3 regions of the Aquabacterium sp. TM01 genome follow, and region 3 is predicted to be linked to each of the others. Evidence: predicted binding sites of a transcription regulator. Region 3 holds the regulator's gene; each other region holds the start of a gene.
What was found. Region 3 encodes FliA, which starts transcription of late flagellar genes. Its sites were predicted from a motif close to CTAAAGTTTNNNNNNNNNNNGCCGNTA; they were not measured.
Positions count from the first base shown of each region.

Region 1: the regulator FliA is predicted to act here: its motif matches at 2,653-2,679, upstream of AC3WW4_RS05465 (flagellin N-terminal helical domain-containing protein).
Region 2: the regulator FliA is predicted to act here: its motif matches at 2,881-2,907, upstream of flgM (flagellar biosynthesis anti-sigma factor FlgM).

Region 1 is NZ_AP046529.1:1,176,096-1,182,381, forward strand. Features, by position in the region: gene fliD (flagellar filament capping protein FliD) at 1-484, opposite strand, end outside; gene AC3WW4_RS05460 (flagellin N-terminal helical domain-containing protein) at 617-1,456, opposite strand; gene AC3WW4_RS05465 (flagellin N-terminal helical domain-containing protein) at 1,666-2,508, opposite strand; gene AC3WW4_RS05470 (glycosyltransferase) at 2,784-3,830, opposite strand; gene fliB (flagellin lysine-N-methylase) at 3,900-5,138, opposite strand; gene AC3WW4_RS05480 (deoxyguanosinetriphosphate triphosphohydrolase) at 5,301-6,286, opposite strand, start outside.
Region 2 is NZ_AP046529.1:3,010,712-3,016,997, forward strand. Features, by position in the region: gene AC3WW4_RS13900 (hypothetical protein) at 1-382, shown strand, start outside; gene recJ (single-stranded-DNA-specific exonuclease RecJ) at 385-2,106, shown strand; gene AC3WW4_RS13910 (hypothetical protein) at 2,140-2,517, opposite strand; gene flgM (flagellar biosynthesis anti-sigma factor FlgM) at 2,532-2,834, opposite strand; gene flgA (flagellar basal body P-ring formation chaperone FlgA) at 2,971-3,759, opposite strand; gene flgB (flagellar basal body rod protein FlgB) at 3,913-4,350, shown strand; gene flgC (flagellar basal body rod protein FlgC) at 4,374-4,784, shown strand; gene AC3WW4_RS13935 (flagellar hook assembly protein FlgD) at 4,825-5,481, shown strand; gene flgE (flagellar hook protein FlgE) at 5,525-6,286, shown strand, end outside.
Region 3 is NZ_AP046529.1:3,145,644-3,151,929, forward strand. Features, by position in the region: gene AC3WW4_RS14555 (DUF3579 domain-containing protein) at 1-1, opposite strand, end outside; gene AC3WW4_RS14560 (aspartate aminotransferase family protein) at 340-1,539, shown strand; gene argF (ornithine carbamoyltransferase) at 1,542-2,474, shown strand; gene AC3WW4_RS14570 (methyl-accepting chemotaxis protein) at 2,548-3,981, opposite strand; gene AC3WW4_RS14575 (RNA polymerase sigma factor FliA) at 4,111-4,836, opposite strand; gene AC3WW4_RS14580 (flagellar biosynthesis protein) at 4,842-5,684, opposite strand; gene flhF (flagellar biosynthesis GTPase FlhF) at 5,733-6,286, opposite strand, start outside.

The sequences.
Region 1 (6,286 bases), 2.0 Mb from region 3:
CCGTCACGGACAGAGGCGTGTTGCCACTCTTCTGCGTGAAATTGCCGCCCGCCCATGTGCCCATGTCGATGGTCAAGGTGCCTGCGCCAACCAGATCGGTAGCGGCGCCAAACACCTTGTTGCTAACCACTGACTGACTGGCCGCCAGGGTTGATACGGTGACGTTGTAATTGCCGGTAGCAGCTCCCGTGGTCGTGGCAATACTGACGGCTGTGCTGTCTGCTGATTTTGCAGATGTGCTCTGCCAGATGTCGGGGCTTGTCAGCTTTTGCGCCGCATCCTTGAGTGTGGAAACCGCAGACTGAACTTTACCGTAAGCTGAAATTTTGGTCTGAAGTTTGGTGGCTTCGGCCTTGAGTTGCGTGATGGGCTGACGCTCCAGCGCAACCAACTTGGTGACGATGCTCTCAGCATCCAAGCCGCTACCTACGCCCAGGGAGCTGATGGTGGCCGCACTGAATGATGTCGACGAAGTGGTAGCCATAATGTCAATCCTTCACGGTGGAGCAGGTAATCCTCTGATCAGCCATCCTAAAGCTTTGTGGCGCTGAGTCCAGCACTGTCTTTATCGGCATGCTTGGAGACAACTTGAGAGCCTGCACCCCCGTCAAGGCGATCAGCCTTGCAGCAGCTTGAGAACCTGCTGTGGCAACTGGTTGGCTTGGGCAATCATGGCATTGCCCGCCTGCTGCAGAATCTGCGCGCGCGACATGTTGGCGGTTTCTGCGGCGTAGTCTGCATCCATGATGCGGCTCTTTGCTGCACTCTGATTTTCTGCTGCCACCTGCAGATTTGAGATCACAGCATCAAGTCGGCTTTGTGCGGCACCAAAGGTGGAGCGCACGGTGGACGCCTGTTCAATGGCTTTGTCGATGAAGCCGATGGCCAGCAAAGAATTGGCGGCAGTGTCGATGAGGGTCGTGGCCTGGGCGCTGTCAAAGATGGCGCCCGATGCCAGATTGGCGCTCTTGACGGTGATCTGGTTGTCGGCGGTGGTACCAGCGCCTACCTGGAAGACGATGCCTGCCGCCGCTGTTGCGTCGAACAAGGGACGATCATTGAACTTGGAGTTCGTGATAACACGGGTGATTTCTTCTTGCAGCGCCGTGAACTCGTTGGCCAGAGCAGCGCGGTCGGTGGTGCTGTTGGTGCCGTTGGCAGACTGGATGGCCAACTCACGCATGCGTTGCAGCGAGTCGGTCATCTTGCCCAACGCGCCTTCAGCAGTTTGCGCCAGCGAGATGCCGTCATTGGCATTGCGGATGGCAACATTCATGCCCTTGACCTGGGAGTTCATTCGCTCGGCGATGGCCAAGCCTGCTGCGTCGTCCTTGGCGCTGTTGACCCGCAAGCCCGACGAGAGCCGCTGCATCGACACCGAAAGGGAGTTTTGCGATGCGTTCAGGTTGCGTTGAGCGTTCAGTGAGCTCAGATTGGTGTTGATCGTTTGAGGCATGTTGCTTACTCCGGCAGAGGCTGACGAATTTCGACCCGCTGGGCGGGGCGGCCTTCACAGGCATCGAGAGTGGCCTGCTGATTGCATTCTCTGCATTTGCGCGATCGCGTAAGCATCAATAAGCTGGGTGAACGCCTCCTATTCTTCGTTGCGCATGAAAAACAAAGGGCCCCACGGGGGCCCTTTGTTTGTATTCTGACGCGGCGTGATCAGCGCAGCAGCGACAGCACCTGCTGAGGCAGCTGATTGGCTTGCGAGATCATCGCGTTGCCGGCCTGTTGCAAAATCTGAGCGCGAGACAGGTTGGCTGTTTCGGTAGCGAAGTCCGCGTCCATGATGCGGCTCTTGGCAGCCGAGGTGTTTTCGACGTTGACCTGCAGGTTGGAAACCACGGCATCCAGGCGGCTTTGGGCGGCACCGAAGGTGGATCGAAGGGTCGAGGCTTGCTCGATCGCCTTGTCGATGGCAGTGATGGCCGTGCCGGACTTGGTTGCGTCGGTAATTTCGATGGTGGCTTTTACCGTCGCGTCAAAGAGATCTGTGCCTGCCTTCAGTTCCTTGCTCTTGACCGTGATCTGGTTGTCAGTCGATGTGCCTGCTCCAACTTGGAATTTGAAGCCAGTTTCCGCAGCTGAATCGAACAGTTTCTGGTCATTGAACTTCGAGTTGTCAATCACGCGGACGATTTCATCTTGCAACTCCTTGAATTCGTTGCTCAGAGCCGTGCGGTCGCTGGTACTGTTGGTGCCGTTAGCCGACTGCACAGCGAGTTCACGCATGCGCTGCAGCGAGTCGGTCATCTTGCCCAACGCGCCTTCAGCGGTTTGCGACAGGGAGATGCCGTCGTTGGCGTTGCGGATGGCAACGTTCATACCCTTGACTTGCGAGTTCATGCGCTCGGCGATAGCCAGGCCAGCTGCATCGTCCTTGGCGCTATTAACGCGCAGACCAGACGACAGGCGCTGCATGGCGGTAGACAGGGCCAGTTGTGAGGTGTTGCTGTTGCGCTGGGCGTTCAGGGAAGCGAGGTTGGTATTGATGATCGAAGGCATGATGAACTCCTAAGGTGATGAAGTCGCGGCATTAGTGCCAACTGCTTTGCGCGGTGCATCAGCCGCCGCATCGCTTTTCCGTTACCAGACCACTTGGGTTGTCTGGTCAGGCTGCGGTACCTTGTTGAGCACCGTTATTTTTGTTTTCGACCCGGCGACAGTCTTCTTTAGGGGTTTTTTGCGTTTGATAGCAATCGAATGTTTCGTGCTGTCTATGGGTGAGATGGGTTTTCGGCGTACTTGGCCGCTTCTTGAGCCCCAACTGGGACTCCTTTTCAAGGAGTCGTTTTGATGGGAATTGCTCGTGCTCGGTATGGGTCCGCCTTGTCAGGCTGCCCCAAGCTGTCGTAGAACACCACGAGATTGTGAGCGGCCAGATGGCTACCACGGCCATGCACTGCGCCTTCCAGATCAGGGGTGTCTCCCAGTGCCAGGCTCTGTTGCCAGCAGGACTCGATCATGGGCAACAAGGCGTCGGCTTCTTCTGGGTGGGCCAGAGCCTGGCTCAGTAGGACATCGCCCAAGGTGAAGTAGAAGTCGGCGGAGTGCGACCAGTGGGGCATTTCGGCTTCGGCCAAGTGGATGGCTTGCGCCAGTCGGTTGCATGCCTTCAGGGTGTACAGGCTGCGGAGTACCAGGTCATGCCGCCAGGTCGGCGTCTTGCCTGCTTCGGTTCCCAGCAGTGATTGGGATGTGTCATAGGCCTCGCTCGCGAGCTCGAGTCGACCATGAACCTCGTGTTCCTTGCCAATCTGGTAATGCAGGTAGGCGTCATCCGGTGCCGCCTGTATGGCCACTTCCAGCAGTTTCCAGTTGCGCTCCCTCTTGGCTTCCATTTGCGCTGGCATGTAGCCGTCATGATTGAGTCGGACGGTCAGGTTGCGACGAGGCAAAGCGGAGATCGGTTGCTCATGGATGCTACCTTCATAGGCGATGCCGGCAGGCAGCGCGCGTGGGATCCAAGTCGAAGAGGCTTGATGTGACGCGGCGCCTTCCGGTTCGAACGTGCTGTACACCTCAAGGCGGCCCACAAAGTCAGGCGCTTGTCGCTTCAGCGCGAGCAGGATCTCGCCTCCTTCGGTCAGGCATTCATCGGCATCGATGATGATGTTCCAGTCAGCTGTACTGTGCGCCAGCGCAGCGTTGCGGGCGGCGGCAAAGTCGTGCACCCACTCAAAGTGATGCACCTGGGCGCCTTCGGCGCGCGCTAGGGCCGCCGTCTCATCGGTGGAGCCAGTGTCCAGTACGATCATGTGGTTGACCCAGGGGCGCATGCTGCGAAGGCTGTTTGTAATGCAGCGCGCCTCGTTGCGGGCGATCATGACGAGGGCAGTGGTGTACATGGGATGCAGTCACAAATTGCAGCGTAATCGGTAGCCCTGAATCAAGTATCAAGACTTTAGAAATCCATACACCTTCTCTAACTTGGCCCAGCCACTGTTTTGAAGGGCAGAGTTGACTTGGACTGCAAAGTTTGTGTCGTGCTGGATCATGCGGCAAAAAACCTGCACGGTATGGACCAGTGCGGCAACGTCAGGTAGATGGCCGTCGGTATTGCACTGGGCAGCCAACATCAGGCGCAACAATCCGAATCGTGAAACGATTTTCAGGTATTGTTGATAGGGTGTCGAGCCCTCAAGTGGAAACAGTTCACGGAACATCTCATTGAGGAGATAGTTCTCAAGCAGGTAGGGGGTGGCACGAAGCGCTTCTGGCAGTAGCGTTACGCCATGGCTGTAGCGCGCGATGAGTTGTTCGCTGCTCAGGCGTCCGGTCTCGGGATCGGCGCCCAAGCCTTTGGCAATCGCATCAACCACTTCGTTCTGGACGGCTGAGGCCGTTCGGGTTGCTTTTTCTTGCCAGAAGATGGCAAAAACTTGCGCCTGCACGGGGTGGTTGGTCTGCATGCCTGACAATGCGGCAACGACCTCACCACTTTCCACCATCGCTACAAAGCCCTCCAGCAAGGCGGGTACCGCTGCGTGCCCACCCTGTGCCAGCGTGTTGGTCAGACTCTCGCAAAACACGCCCAGCACGGCCATTCTTTGCCACAGCTCAAGGCCTTTCGTGCGCATGAGTTGCAGGCAGAAGATGCGAACCTCGTTCATCAAGTCCATTGGCATGCCTTGCTTGGACGTGATCATGCTGACGGTGTCGGGGCGTACGGTGATCGTTCCCTCCACAAAGTCGAACGCGTCTGCTGCCAGCAGGGCTTGTCGCGCGGCTTCGGGGCACGAAAGCGTCAGTGCTTGTTCATGCTGGCCTCCAAAGTTGCGAGAAAAGCGGGGATAAGTGAAGCAGGTGTTAGACAAATAGCTTTCACCCAGGTCGCGTTGGACTGCGCAAAGACGCGCTTCCATGAAGGGGCACTCTTTTGACTCGGGTTTGAGTTCAATGCGTGCGTAGTTGTTGTCACTGGCCTGGCTTCTTTGGCGCTTGACGTCTTGCGTGAAGCGCTGGCCCAGACTCTGGTCATTGATCTGCTTGTAGGCGTTGAAGGTCTTTTTGTCGACCGTGACACGCCATCCCGTGCAACAAGTGTCTTCGCAATCAGGGCCAAGGCAGCTGAAGCGGGTCACATACTTTGGCAACAGAGCTGCGTGGGTGCGGGTTTTATGTAGGGCGCTCATGTAAGACCTTTATGCATGACGAAATCTGCAGCTTGAGCCGCGCCTGTACCCAAGTTGTTTAACTCATGGGAATTGAGGCTCGCCACTCTAGTGCCGAGTGCTCATTTGATTGTGAGCGAAGACAGATGTGTTTGCATTGGAAATAGCAGTGAATTGGCGGGCTTAAAACACCTTCTTCCCCGTCAACCTCTCATGCTCCCGCACCGCAAACCGGTCCGTCATCCCTGCGATGTAATCCGCCACCGCCCGGTGCAGATCCTCGCGCTGCGCAAAGTCAGTCGGCATCGCTGACGGCTGCGTCACATACGCCGCAAACAACTCTGACAGCACCTGCTTGGCCTTGGCCGTGGTCTCATTGACCTGCGGATGCCGGTACAGCTCCTTGAACAAAAAGCGCTTCAAGGCCGTGCTGTCTTCCCGCATGGCGGCGCTGAAGCGCACCAACGGCGGACACTGCCTGGCCTCATCCGCCGATCCGGGCATGTGCTCTGCCAACAAAGCCTGCGTCGCCCCGATCACGTCATATACCTGCTGCGACAGCATGCGCCGAATGGTGTCAAACAGCAGCCGGCGCCCTTGCAGCTGCGGAAACTCCGCCAGCGTTTCATCCCGAAAGCGCACGAACAGCGGCACCGCCTCCAGCTGCTCCATCGTGATCAGCCCCGAGCGCACGCCATCGTCAATGTCATGTGCGTTGTAGGCAATCTCATCGGCCAGATTGCACAGTTGCGCCTCCAGGCTAGGCTGCGAGCCTTCCAGAAACCGGCGCCCCACGCCGCCCGGCTCTTGCGCTTCCAGCATCTCGGCATGCCGACGCGAGCAATGCTTCAAGATGCCCTCACGCGTCTCAAACGCCAGGTTCAGCCCGTTGTAAGCCGGATAGCGCTCTTCCAGTTCATCCACCACGCGCAGCGATTGCAGGTTGTGCTCAAACCCCCCATGCCCCTGCATGCACTCGTTGAGCACATCCTGTCCGGCGTGGCCAAACGGCGTGTGCCCCAGGTCATGTGCCAGGGCAATGGCTTCCACCAAGTCCTCGTTCAGCCCCAGCGAGCGCGCAATGGAGCGCCCCAGCTGCGCCACCTCCAGCGAGTGCGTCAAACGTGTGCGAAACAGGTCGCCCTCGTGGTTCAAAAAGACCTGGGTCT
Region 2 (6,286 bases), 130 kb from region 3:
CCCGTTCAACGAGGCGCGCGAAGCCGCCGGGTTGGCCACCGTGAACTCCTTCTGGCTGAGTGGTTGCGGCCAGCCCCCGGCTTGCACCGCCCTGCCCGCCCAGGTGCAGCTTGTGAACGACTTGCGTGCGCCCCTGCTGGCCGACGACATGCCGCGGTGGCTGGAAGCCTGGCAGCATGTGGACGCCACCGTGCTGAAAGACGTCTGCACCGCGCTGGATGCCGGCGAAGCTGTGAAGCTGACCCTGTGCGGCGACCGCCATGCCGAGACGCTGACGCCCGCCGCCGCGCCGTCGCTGGGCGCCCGCCTGGGCCGTGCCCTGCGCCAACTCGCCGGCCGCCCTGACACCGCCCGCGTGACCGACCTGCTTGAGACCCTGTGACCATGAAAATCATCGCCCGCGACGTGCCCCCGCGCACCGCCTGGAGCCTGGAGCAAGCCGGCGTTCACCCCCTGCTGGCCCGCTTGTTTGCCGCCCGCGGCGTGCGCAGCGCCGAAGAGCTGGACGACAACGCCAGCAAGCTGCTGCCGCCGCAGACGCTGCGCGGCACCCAGGAAGCGGCCGTGCTGCTGGCCGACGCCATCGCGCAAGGCCAGCGCATCTGCATCGTGGCCGACTATGACTGCGACGGCGCCACCGCCTGCGCCACCGGCCTGCGTGGCCTGCGCATGCTGGGCGCCCGCCCCGACCAGCTCAGCTACGTGGTGCCCGACCGCGCCTTGCACGGCTATGGTCTGACCCCGCCCATCGTCGAGCTGGTGAAAGCCCAAAACGCCGATGTGCTGGTGACCGTGGACAACGGCATGGCCAGCCACGAGGCGGTGAACCGCGCCCGCGCGCTGGGCATGCGGGTCATCATCACCGACCACCACCTGCCGGTGGTGCTGGACAACGGACAGGTCAGCCTGCCCGACGCCGACGTGATCGTGAACCCCAACCAGCCCGGCTGCGACTTCGCCAGCAAGGCCCTGGTGGGCGTGGGCGTGATGTTCTATGTGCTGCTGGCCCTGCGCGCCGAACTGCGTCAGCGCGGCGCGTTCGACGCCGCCAGCCAGCCCCGCATCGACAGCCTGCTCGATTTGGTCGCTCTGGGCACCATTGCCGACGTGGGCCGCCTGGACGCCAACAACCGCCGCCTGGTGGGCCTGGGCCTCAAGCGCATCCGCGCCGGGCGCATGCAACCAGGCATTGCCGCGCTGTTCACCGCCGCCGGGCGCGATCCGGCCAAGGCCAGCAGCCAGGATTTTGGCTTTGCGCTGGGGCCGCGCATCAACGCGGCGGGCCGTCTGGCCGAAATGGGCTTGGGCATTGAGTGCCTGATCACCGACGACCCGGTGCGGGCGCAGGCCTTGGCGCAGCAGCTCGACGGCATCAACCGCGAGCGCCGCGAACTGGAAGCGGGCATGCGCGAGCAGGCCGAGATGATGCTGGAATCGGTGCTGCCGGAGGGTGATCCGCCTGCGGCGCTGGCGATTTTCGACCCGGACTTCCACGAGGGGGTGGTCGGCATCGTCGCCTCGCGCCTGAAGGACCGCCTGCACCGCCCCACGTTTGTGTTCGCACTGGGGCAGGATGGGCTGCTCAAGGGCTCAGGCCGCTCGATTGCCGGTTTTCACCTGCGCGATGCGCTGGATTTGATCGGCAAGCGTCACCCCGGTCTGCTGCGCAAGTTTGGCGGGCATGCCATGGCGGCAGGCTGCACGATTGCCGAAGAAGACTTCGACACCTTTGAGGCCGCACTGGTGCGGGTGGCCAACGACGACCTGGACCCCAGCTTGCTGCTGCGCCAACTGAGCACAGATGGCCCGCTGGATGCGCAATGGTTCACGGCGGAAACCGTTCTGCAACTGGATAGCGCCGTGTGGGGCCCGGGGTTTGAAGTGCCGGTATTCAGTGACGAGGCGGAGGTGCTGAACCAGCGCCTGGTGGGCGAGCGCCACATGAAGTTGAGCCTGCGCGTGCAGGGTCAGGTGCGCGATGGCATCTGGTTTGGGCGGACGGAACCCCTGCCGGACCGGACACGGCTGGCGTTTCGCATCGACCTGAACGAGTTCCAGGGACGCCAGCGCGTGCAGTTGATTGTGGAAGGCGCCAGCGAGGGCTGAGCCTGCCGGCGACGCGCCTCTGAGTTGAGGCGCTCAGCGGTAGGCTTTGCCCAGGGCGCGGACAGCCGGGCTTTGGCCCAGGGCACCGTAGGTGTCGTTCCCGTCTTGCGGAAACAGCGCGCCGAGCGTGCGGCCGGTGGACGTGAGCACCTTGTGCACCGCCTGCTGCAGCGCCTGCGTGCGGGACTGTGCGGTTTGCAAACGCTGACGCAGATCGGGCGTCAGCGTGTCCGGCGCGGTGTGACGAAAGACGGCAGCGCCATCGGTCAGCGCCTGTTGCAGCTGTTGCGCCTGGGTTTCGATGCGGCCCGCGTCGCCCGAGGCGAGCGCGGCGTCCAGTTCATCCAGGCAGGTTTCGATGCGCGATACCCCAGCGTCGAGTCGGGCGTGGGGCTGCGGCGCATCCGTCATGCGAAATCAGGTGCTCAGCCTTGGCGGCCTTGCAGCAATTCTTTGGCGTTGCCGATCAGCTTGTCGGCGATGGCGCCAGCGTTGACCTGGTAGCTGCCGTTGTCAATGGCCTGCTTGATGCGGGCGACTTTGGCAGCGTCGAACGCCGCCGAGTCTTCTGACAGCACGTTGGCGGCCGCAGACAGGGTCACGGTCGCACTCTTGCTCACGCCGCCATCCAGCGACGCAGTCTTAGCCGGCGTTTTGGTCGAACCGACGCCTTCGGGGCGTGAACTCAGGCCCGTCAGGACCTTGTCCAAGTGGTTGCCGATTTTCATGATTTGCTCCTTACACCCGGCCGATCCCAGGTGCTCACATCTGCGATATCGACGTGACGAGAACAAACTTTAGCGTGAAATGCATCCGACCCCTGCACAGGGGGTAACTGTTGGTAACCCGGGCACCTCACAAATTTCATAATGTGAGTTCCGCGAGCCCATCCCCGGTGGGCTGGGCGCACACCACCCTGCCTTGTTGGGTACGCACCCGGGCGCAACGTCCTTCGTCGCCATGGGCCAGGGCCGTGCCTTCGGAGGCTGCCATGAAGCCGGGGCCCTTCACATGCAATCGTACCGGATCGCCGGCAGAAAACCAGCGGCGCGCCCTCAGGTCGGCTTGTCGCACACTCTGGCCGGCCTGCAGGCGCCGTTGTGACGTGCGGCCCAGCGCCTCGGGCAGGGCCGCAATGGCCGGTGAGGTGCTTTCGGCCAGGTCGACTTCGGCGAGTTTCACGTCCTGAGGGCCAAGTTCCTGTCCGGGTTCGATGGCAGCCACCGCCACCAAAGCCGGTCCCCAGACCTTGACGGTCACCGGCCAGAACACGTTCCAGCGCACCGGGCCTTGTTCGCAGCGCAGGCCCACCCGGGTCTTGCCCCACAGCTTCATGCCCTGGGGAACGTAGGCGTTCACCTTCTGGCAGGGGGCGAGTTTCAAGCGCGGATCCAGCTCGCCCAGCACCACCTCGATTCGGGGAGGCTGGGCGTTGTGGCCGGACGAGGCGGCCTGGGCTTGCTGCGTCTGGCTTTGCAACAACTCGGAGACCAGGCCTGACAGGCTGACCGTCTGAGCGCCGGCCGTCTGGGCCAGGGCCGGACTCAACCCGAGAAACCAGCCAATCAGCCCGCCCGCCACCACGCGTTGCAGCGCACCGCGCCACCAGCGCGAGGCGATGGCGAGCGGGAGGGCGTGGGGGAAGACTGACATGGTGATCACGACTGTACGTGCCACCCCACCCCACCAGGCGGGGAAATGCGCCGGGAAAGCCCGTTTATTCCGGCTCATGTTTTCGACTCAGGCGATCAACATACCTGCCAGAGCCACCATTCGTGCGAGCTGCCCACCCCGGAGGGCCTGACCATGCTGAACCGACTGACCGATTCGTTGAATTTCCAGACCGAAGCCTTGAAGCTGCGGTCGGAGCGCCAGCGCCTGATCGCCAGCAACATTGCCAACGCCGACACGCCGGGTTATGTCTCTCGCGATTTTGATTTCGCCACGGCGCTCAAGACCGCCACCGGCCAAGCTTCAAGCGGCCCCAGCGGGCTGAGTGCACCCAAGCTGGCCATGAACGCAGCCAACCCGGCCCACCTGCAGCGCAATGGGCAGTTGGCGGGCAGCGGCAACAGCACCGAGCTGGCCTACGCCCCCACAGCGCAGACCAATCTGGACCGCAACACCGTGGACATGGACCGCGAGCGCGCCAACTTCGCCGACAACACCGTGCGTTACGAAGCCACGCTGCGTTTCATCAACTCGTCGGTGCGCACCCTCAACACGGCCATCACCGGTCAATAAGTCGCACGGATCAGGAGCCCCTCATGTCGATGTTCAAGATCTTCAACGTGGCCGGCAGCGCTGTCAGTGCGCAGTCGCAGCGTCTCAACGTGGTGGCCTCCAACCTTGCCAACGCCGACACGGTGGCCGGGCCCGATGGTTCGGCCTACAAGGCCCGCCAGGTGGTGTTCACGACCACGCCGATGGGTGGGCCGGGCACGGCCGGGGTCACCGTCAGCCAGGTGACCGAGGACAACACCCCGGGTCGTCGCATTCACGATCCCAAGCACCCTCAGGCCGATGCCGAGGGGTATGTGACCTACAGCAACGTCAACACGGTGGAGGAGATGGTCAACATGATCTCGGCCTCCCGCTCGTACCAGAACAACATCGAGGTCATGAACACGACCAAGTCGCTGTTGATGAAGACCCTGCAGATGGGCCAAGGCAATTGATGCCCGCCGCCTCGTCTGAACTGTTCAGCAAGGATTTCTCATGAGCACGTCCGCAATCTCCGGCGCCAGTGGCGCCAGCAACAACGGTTCCACGCAGAGTGCGACTGCTGCGGCCAATGAGGCCTCCGATCGCTTCCTGAAGCTGCTGGTGACGCAGATGCAGAACCAGGACCCGCTCAACCCGATGGACAACGCCCAGGTCACCAGCCAGATGGCGCAGATCAACACGGTGACGGGCATCGACAAGCTCAACAACACCGTGGCGGGCCTGGGTGGCAGCCTGGCGCAGATGCAGATGCTGCAAGGCGCGAGCCTGGTGGGTCGCGCCGTGCTGATGGAGGGCAACAAGCTGGCCGTGAACGCCGAGACCGGTGCCGTTGGTGGTGGCTACGAGCTGGCTTCGGCGGCCACCAAGGTGCAGATTGACATCGTGAACAGCAGTGGCGCGGTGCTGGGCACGGTGACGCAGGCAGGCAAGCCCTCGGGACGGCAGTCCTTCGAATGGGTGCCGCCCGAAGGCACTGACACCAAGAATCTGACGTTCAAGGTCACCGCCATGAACAACAACACCGCCGTGAGCGCCACACCGCTGATGACGGATCTCGTCAATGCCGTCAACACCACCGACGGCACGCTGACCCTGGAGCTGCTCAACGGCGGCAACACCGCTTACAGCAAGGTCAAGGCGATCGCCTGACCCTCCTCATTTCTGCGCGCAGTACACCCGAAAGGACAACATCATGGGCTTCCAGCAAGGTCTCTCCGGTCTGAGCATCTCCAGCAAGAGTCTGGAGGTCATCGGCAACAACGTGGCCAACGCCAACACCTATGGTGCCAAGGCGGCACGTGCCGAATTCGCCGACATGTATGCGGCCTCCCTCAGTGGCGGCGGCAACAACAACATCGGCATTGGCGCACGCATCGGCGCGGTGGCGCAGCAGTTCACGCAGGGCAACATCACCACCACGGCGAACACCCTGGACCTGGCCATCAACGGCCGCGGCTTCTTTGCGCTGACCACGGCACAAGGTGAAACGGTGTACTCGCGCAATGGCCAGTTCAAGCGCGACAAAGACGGCTTCCTGGTCAACAACGAGAAGCACCAGTTGCTGGGCCAGGCGCTGGACGCGGCGGGCTCCCCTGCTGGTCCGGCAGGTTCGCCCATTCAGCTGACCAATGACAGCTCGGCGCCCCAGGCCGCCAGCAAGATCAGCATGACGGCCAACCTGAATGCCAGCGCCCAGGTACCTGTCAATCCGACCATCGACTTCACCGACGCCAGCACTTACAACTTCGTCACCTCGCAGACGGTGTACGGCGACAACGGTGCGCCTGTGGCCGTGAACTACTACTTCCGCAAAACCGCCGACGCAGTGGCCGCCGACCCCGCAGCCATCCCGCCTGTCGCTGCAGCGGGTGGCCAGTGGGAGGTCTTCATGACAGCCGACGGCAACACCAATGCCGCCTCGGTGGGGAAGGATCCCGTCACCGGCGACCCGGCG
Region 3 (6,286 bases):
CGGTGGCGCTTCCGACGGCTGCTCAATGGGTGATTGACAGAAAAGAGGGCGACCACCAGATTGTGTCTGGCAGCCACGAACGACAAGGCACAGGCCCCAGCGGGTAGCCGGGCACTGCGCCTTGGCACAGAAGACGTCCGAAACGAGCGTTTCTGTACATGACAGGCCCTCATTGTCGTGGACGTGCGCCCCCACCGCAAGTCCACCCCGCAGAATCCGCACCCGGCGAGTGGGGCTCACGCGCAGGAACGCGCGCGCAAACGGGCACCTTTTACTTAGAATGTCCCTTGGCGCAGTGCCTGCTGCGCCATTTTTCTTTCCTGATGTGAGATTCCTGCCATGAACGCCCCCGTGTCGATGCCCCATGTGATGCCCACTTACGGCCGCCTGCCCATTGCGTTGTCGCATGGCGAAGGCGCTTACGTCTGGGACACCGAGGGCCGACGCTATCTGGATGGCCTCTCGGGCATCGCGGTCAACACCCTGGGGCACAAGCACCCCAAGCTGGTGGCGGCGCTGCAGGATCAGGTCAGCAAGATGATCCACAGCTGCAACTACTACCAGGTGCCGCTGCAGGAAGATCTGGCCCGCTTGCTGGTAGAGCGTTCGGGCCTGACCAATGCCTTCTTCTGCAACTCGGGCCTGGAGGCCAACGAGGCGGCATTGAAGATCGCCCGCAAGTTCGGTCATGACAAAGGCATTCACCGCGCCGAGGTGATCGTGTGCGAGCGCGCCTTCCATGGCCGCTCGATCGCCACGCTGTCGGCCACCGGCAACCCCAAGATCCACGCGGGCTTCGAGCCGCTGGTGGAAGGCTTCGTGCGCGTGCCGTTCAACGACATCGCCGCGCTGGAAGAGGCGGTTGCCACGCACCCGAATGTGACGGCCATCTTCATGGAAACCATCCAGGGTGAAGGTGGCATCACGCCGGCACGCATCGACTACCTGCAAGCGGCCCGCCGTGTGTGTGACGACAAGGGCATCTTGCTGATGCTCGACGAAGTGCAGTGCGGCATGGGCCGCACCGGCAAGTGGTTTGCCTACCAGTGGGCCGGCATCCAGCCGGACGTGATGCCGCTGGCCAAGGGCCTGGGATCGGGTGTGCCCATCGGCGCGGTGGTGTGTGGTCCCCAGGCCGCCCACGTGCTGCAAGCGGGCAACCACGGCACGACCTTTGGCGGCAACCCGCTGGCGATGCGCGCGGGCGTCACCACCATCCAGGTGATGGAAGAAGAACAGCTGCTGTCTCAGGCCGACCGCGTGGGCAAGCACCTGATGGCGGCGCTGCAACGCGAGCTGGGCGGCGTCAAGGGCGTCAAGGAAGTCCGCGGTGAGGGCCTGATGATCGGCCTCGAACTCGATCGGCCTTGCGGTGTGATCCTGACGCGTGCCATGGAAGCCGGCCTGCTGCTGAGCGTGACCGCCGACACGGTGGTGCGCCTGCTGCCACCGCTGATCTTCACCACCGAACAAGCCGACGATCTGGTGGCCATCCTGGCGCCGCTGGTGCGTCAATTCCTGTCTGAAAGCGTGGCCTGACCATGAAGCCCGGATTGAGTCTGATCAAGCATTACCTGCAGTTCAAGGACCTGCGCTCGCAAGAGTACGCCTACCTGTTCGAGCGCGCGGCCATCATCAAGAAGCGCTTCAAGAACTACGAGAAGTACAACCCGCTGGCCGACCGCACGCTGGCGATGATCTTCGAGAAGGCATCCACGCGCACCCGCGTGAGCTTCGAGGCGGGCATGTACCAGATGGGCGGCTCGGTGGTGCACCTGACCACCGATGGCAGCCAGTTGGGCCGCAGCGAGCCGATCGAGGACAGCGCCAAGGTGATCTCGCGCATGGTCGACATCGTGATGATCCGCACCTACGAGCAGGCCAAGCTGGTGAAGTTTGCGGCGAACTCGCGGGTGCCGGTCATCAACGGCCTGACCAACGAGTACCACCCCTGCCAGATCCTGGCCGACATCTTCACCTACATCGAGCACCGTGGCTCGATCGAGGGCAAGGTGGTGGCCTGGGTGGGCGACGGCAACAACATGGCCAACACCTGGCTGCAGGCGGCCGAGATCCTGGGCTTCACGGTGCACGTGAGCACGCCCAGCGGCTACGAGATCGACCCGGACGTCGCGGGCATCCAGTCCACCGACTGCTACAAGGTGTTCAAGGATCCGATGGACGCCTGCCGGGGCGCCGATCTGGTGACCACCGATGTGTGGACGTCCATGGGCTACGAGGCCGAGAACGAAGCGCGCATGAAGGCGTTTGCGGACTGGTGCGTGGACACCGAGATGATGGCCGTGGCCAAGCCCAATGCGCTGTTCATGCACTGCCTGCCCGCCCACCGCGGCGAGGAAGTCGAGGCCGAGGTCATTGATGGCCCGCAGTCGGTCGTGTGGGACGAGGCCGAGAACCGCATGCACGTGCAGAAGGCACTGATGGAGTACCTGCTGCTGGGGCGCATTGGCTGATTGGCTCGGCTGGCTTCCTCACGAAAAAGGGACTCATGCGTGAGTCCCTTTTGCATGGTGTCGTGGGTTTCGGTCAACGAAGCGCGGACACCGTGGCCTGGGTGTTGAACACCGACACGGCGGCGATGAGCTCGTCGGATTGCTGACGCAGGCGCTCGGCGGCGGCCGCCGTCTGCTCCACCATCGCGGCGTTTTGCTGCGTGGTCTGATCGAGCCGGCTGATGGCCAGGTTGATCTGGCCGATGCCCTCGTTCTGCTCGGAGCTGGAGACGGTGATCTCGCTGACCAGGGTGCTGACGCGACGCACCTGCTCGACGACCTCGCCGATGATCTCGCCAGTGTTGCCGACCAGGCTGCTGCCGGAGTCCACCTGTTCGACGCTGCGGGTGATGAGTTGCTTGATCTCCTTGGCTGCTTCGGCACTGCGCTGGGCCAGGTTGCGCACCTCGCTGGCCACCACGGCAAAGCCCCTGCCCTGCTCGCCGGCCCGCGCGGCCTCCACGGCCGCGTTCAGCGCCAGGATGTTGGTCTGGAAGGCAATGCCGTCGATCACCCCGATGATGTCGGTGATCTTGCGGCTGGACTGCTGGATGCCGGACATGGTGTCCACCACCCGGTGCACGGCCTCGCCGCCGCGGGCGGCCACGTCGGAGGCCTGCCCCGCGAGGTGGTTGGCCTGGTGGGCGTTGTCCACGCTGGCACGGATGGTGGAGGCGATCTCTTCGACGGAGGCGGCAGTTTGCGCGATGCTGGCGGCAGCGTCCTCGGTGCGACTGCTCAAGGACTGGTTGCCGTGGGCGATGTCGCCGCTGGCCTGCCGGATGGCATCGGCCGAACGGTTCACCTGAAGGATCGCGGTTTCGATGTGCTGCAAGGCGTCCACCAGTTTGCGGCTGACTCGCCCTTGGGCTGACAGGTGCGACACCTGCAAGTTGACCGTGCCGTCATCGCCCTGAATCTGCTCGACGATGCGCATGAGTTCTTCGGCGGTGGCGAAATCAGCCCGGGCTCGCAAAGCCAGCAGAACCAGCACGACCGATTCCACAACGACGTAGACGGCGTGCTCGACCACCCGCATGAAGCTGGGTTCGGTGAAGCACATAGGGCCCCAGCCCCAGGTCTGGAACTGGTTGAACGTCAGGTGGTGGATGGCGATGGCCACGGCCCCCGCGATGACCGCCACGCTGCTGCGGTAGACCACCAGGCAGGCCAGGAAGGCGAAGACGGCGAAGTGGGCCTCGCTGTGGCCGCGGGCGACGTGGATCATCAGCCCGACCATGGTCATGCCCAGCACCGGCAAGGCGATCCGGCTGAGTGTCCCAGCCTTGGACCAGGCGGCCACGCCCAGCGACAAACCCATGAACACCAGGCCGAGCACCAGGCCCAGCATCAGGTTGTTGTAGATCCAGCCGTAGGCCAGGGTGCCGATGAACACGGCGGCGATGCCCCACAGCACCACGATGTCGTGGCGGTGGAAAAGATAGCCTGGAGAGGAGTTTGCGCGCATGAAGGGTCCTTTTTCCGGGCGAATCTTAGAGGGTCAACCCTGAACTCGCGCGGCAATAAGCACGCTCATGGACGAAATCAGAAACATGCCCGCCATGACCTTGATTTGAATCAGGTCACAAGGTGGAATTCACCACTCGCGCAACTTGACGCGCAGGCGGGCGATCGACTGGCTGTGGAGCTGGCAGACGCGCGACTCGGTCACGCCCAGCACGGCCGCGATTTCCTTGAGGTTCATGTCCTCTTCGTAATAGAGGCTCATGACGAGCTGTTCGCGCTCGGGCAGTTTCTTGATCGCCTCGACCAGGGCGTGGCGCATGCGATCGTCCTGCAGCAGGTGCTGGGGGTCGCTGCCGCTGTCGGCGACGTGGCGGTCGAGGAAGTCGTGGTCGCCGTCGTCACCGCTCATGTCTTCGAGGTAGATGAGCTGGGTGCCACGCACCTTGCCGAGCATCTCCTGGTAGTCGTCCAGGCTCAGGCCCATCTCGGCGGCGATCTCGCTTTCGTGCGGGGCGCGCCCCAGGCGCTGCTCCAGACGGTGAACCGCCTTTTCGATGTCACGCTGTTGCTTGCGGGTGCCCCGGCTGAGCCAGTCGGCGCCACGCAACTCGTCGAGCATGGCGCCGCGGATGCGCTGGGTGGCAAAGGTTTCGATCTGCACGCCTTGCGCCGGGTCGAAGCGGCTGAGCGCGTCGGCTAGGCCGATCATGCCGACCTGGATCAGGTCATCGACCTCGACGTTGGCGGGCAGTTTGGCCATCATCTGGTGCGCGAGACGCCGCACCAGCGGGCTGTACTGCCGCAGCATCGCGTTGACGTCGAGACGTCCCTTGGCTGAGTACGTGCTGGGTTCCATGTACATCAATTATGGGCCGAGGCAACGCGGGCCGGCAAGGCCGAGCCCGGGGAAGTGAGGTGTTCGAACGCCGAATCGCCCAGGCTCAGGGGCAGCGCGCCATGCAACAGGGCGGCGGCCATCTCCATGAAGTGGGGGTCGGGGTCGGCGGTGGGGGCTTGCCGCGGGTCGAGCTGGTGGGCGCTGCGCTGGACCACACCCAGGAAGTCGTCGGCGCAGCGCGCCAGGCGTTGGGCCACAGGTTCGGCCTGGGCGCTCTCGACGGGAGCACACACGAGCAGGTCGTAGCTCATCCAGCCGCCGCGCTGGCTGAGGATCTTGACCGCGGCGTAGGCATCGGTGAGGCCCTCGGCCATGTCGTTGGTGAACACCAGCGGACGCAGCGAGAAGCCACGCGAGGGCTGGCCGAACAGGCGCACGATTTCGCTGGCCGAGGCGTGCACGAGCACCACGTCGCTGCGGGGCGAGGCATCGGCCAGGGCAGGCAAGAGGCTGGCGCAGGAGCCGCGGGCGTCGGCATGGCGCAGAGGCAGGCCCCGAGCGGCCATGTAGCTGACCTGGGTGGAGAGCGTCTCGATGCCTTCGGCCAGATCGAACTCGACCAGTTCGCTGGGGGCGCGGGCCTGGTCACTGGCGTCCACCACCAGGGTGTTGAGCCCGAAGCTGGCGTAGGCGGCGCACAGGCGCTCGAGCACCAGGCCACCGCAACCCGAGCGGCCATTGGCCACGACGGGGATGAAGCGCAGGACGCGCGAGACAAACATCTGCCGCAGCCCTTGCGCCTGGTCGACAGGAGGCTGGGCGCGGGTGCTGGCAGAGCGAGCCTGGGGGCGGGCGTGGCGTGTCATCGGCGCAGTCTGGAAATGGCGTACGAGCGTTCAGTGAACGGCGGCACCTCACATGGCGCGGGCGGACGTCTGGGATTCGGTGGGGCTGGGGGTCGAGAAGACCAGGCTGACCTCGGTGGGGTCGAGGCGGTAGGCCGGGTTCAGGCTGGCGCGCAAGGCGCGATGCACCAGGGCCTGCGAGGACAGGCGGTGCCAGTCTTCGGGCACGCGCTGGCCGTTGGCCACGCCGACCACCTTGAGCTTGTGGCGGATCAGGGCGTCCAGGGCCGGGCCGAGTTTGACGGCCTCGTCGAGCTTGGACAGGATGACGCCGGCGCAGGCATCGGCCTGGTAGGCGTGCATCACGTCTTCGATGGCGTCGCCCTGGGCAGCGGTGTTGATGACCAGCAGTTTCTTGATGCTGGGGTGGGCCAGCAGGTCGAGCAGTTCCTTGGTGCGGCCATCGCGTTGGGCCATGCCGGCGGTGTCGATGAGGATCATCTTCTTGCCGGACAGCAGCTCCAGCAGGTCTTCCAGCGCGGCGCGGTCGTGGGCCATGTGCACAGGCACGCCCAGGATGCGGCCGTAGGCGCGCAGCTGTTCGTGGGCACCGACACGGTAGG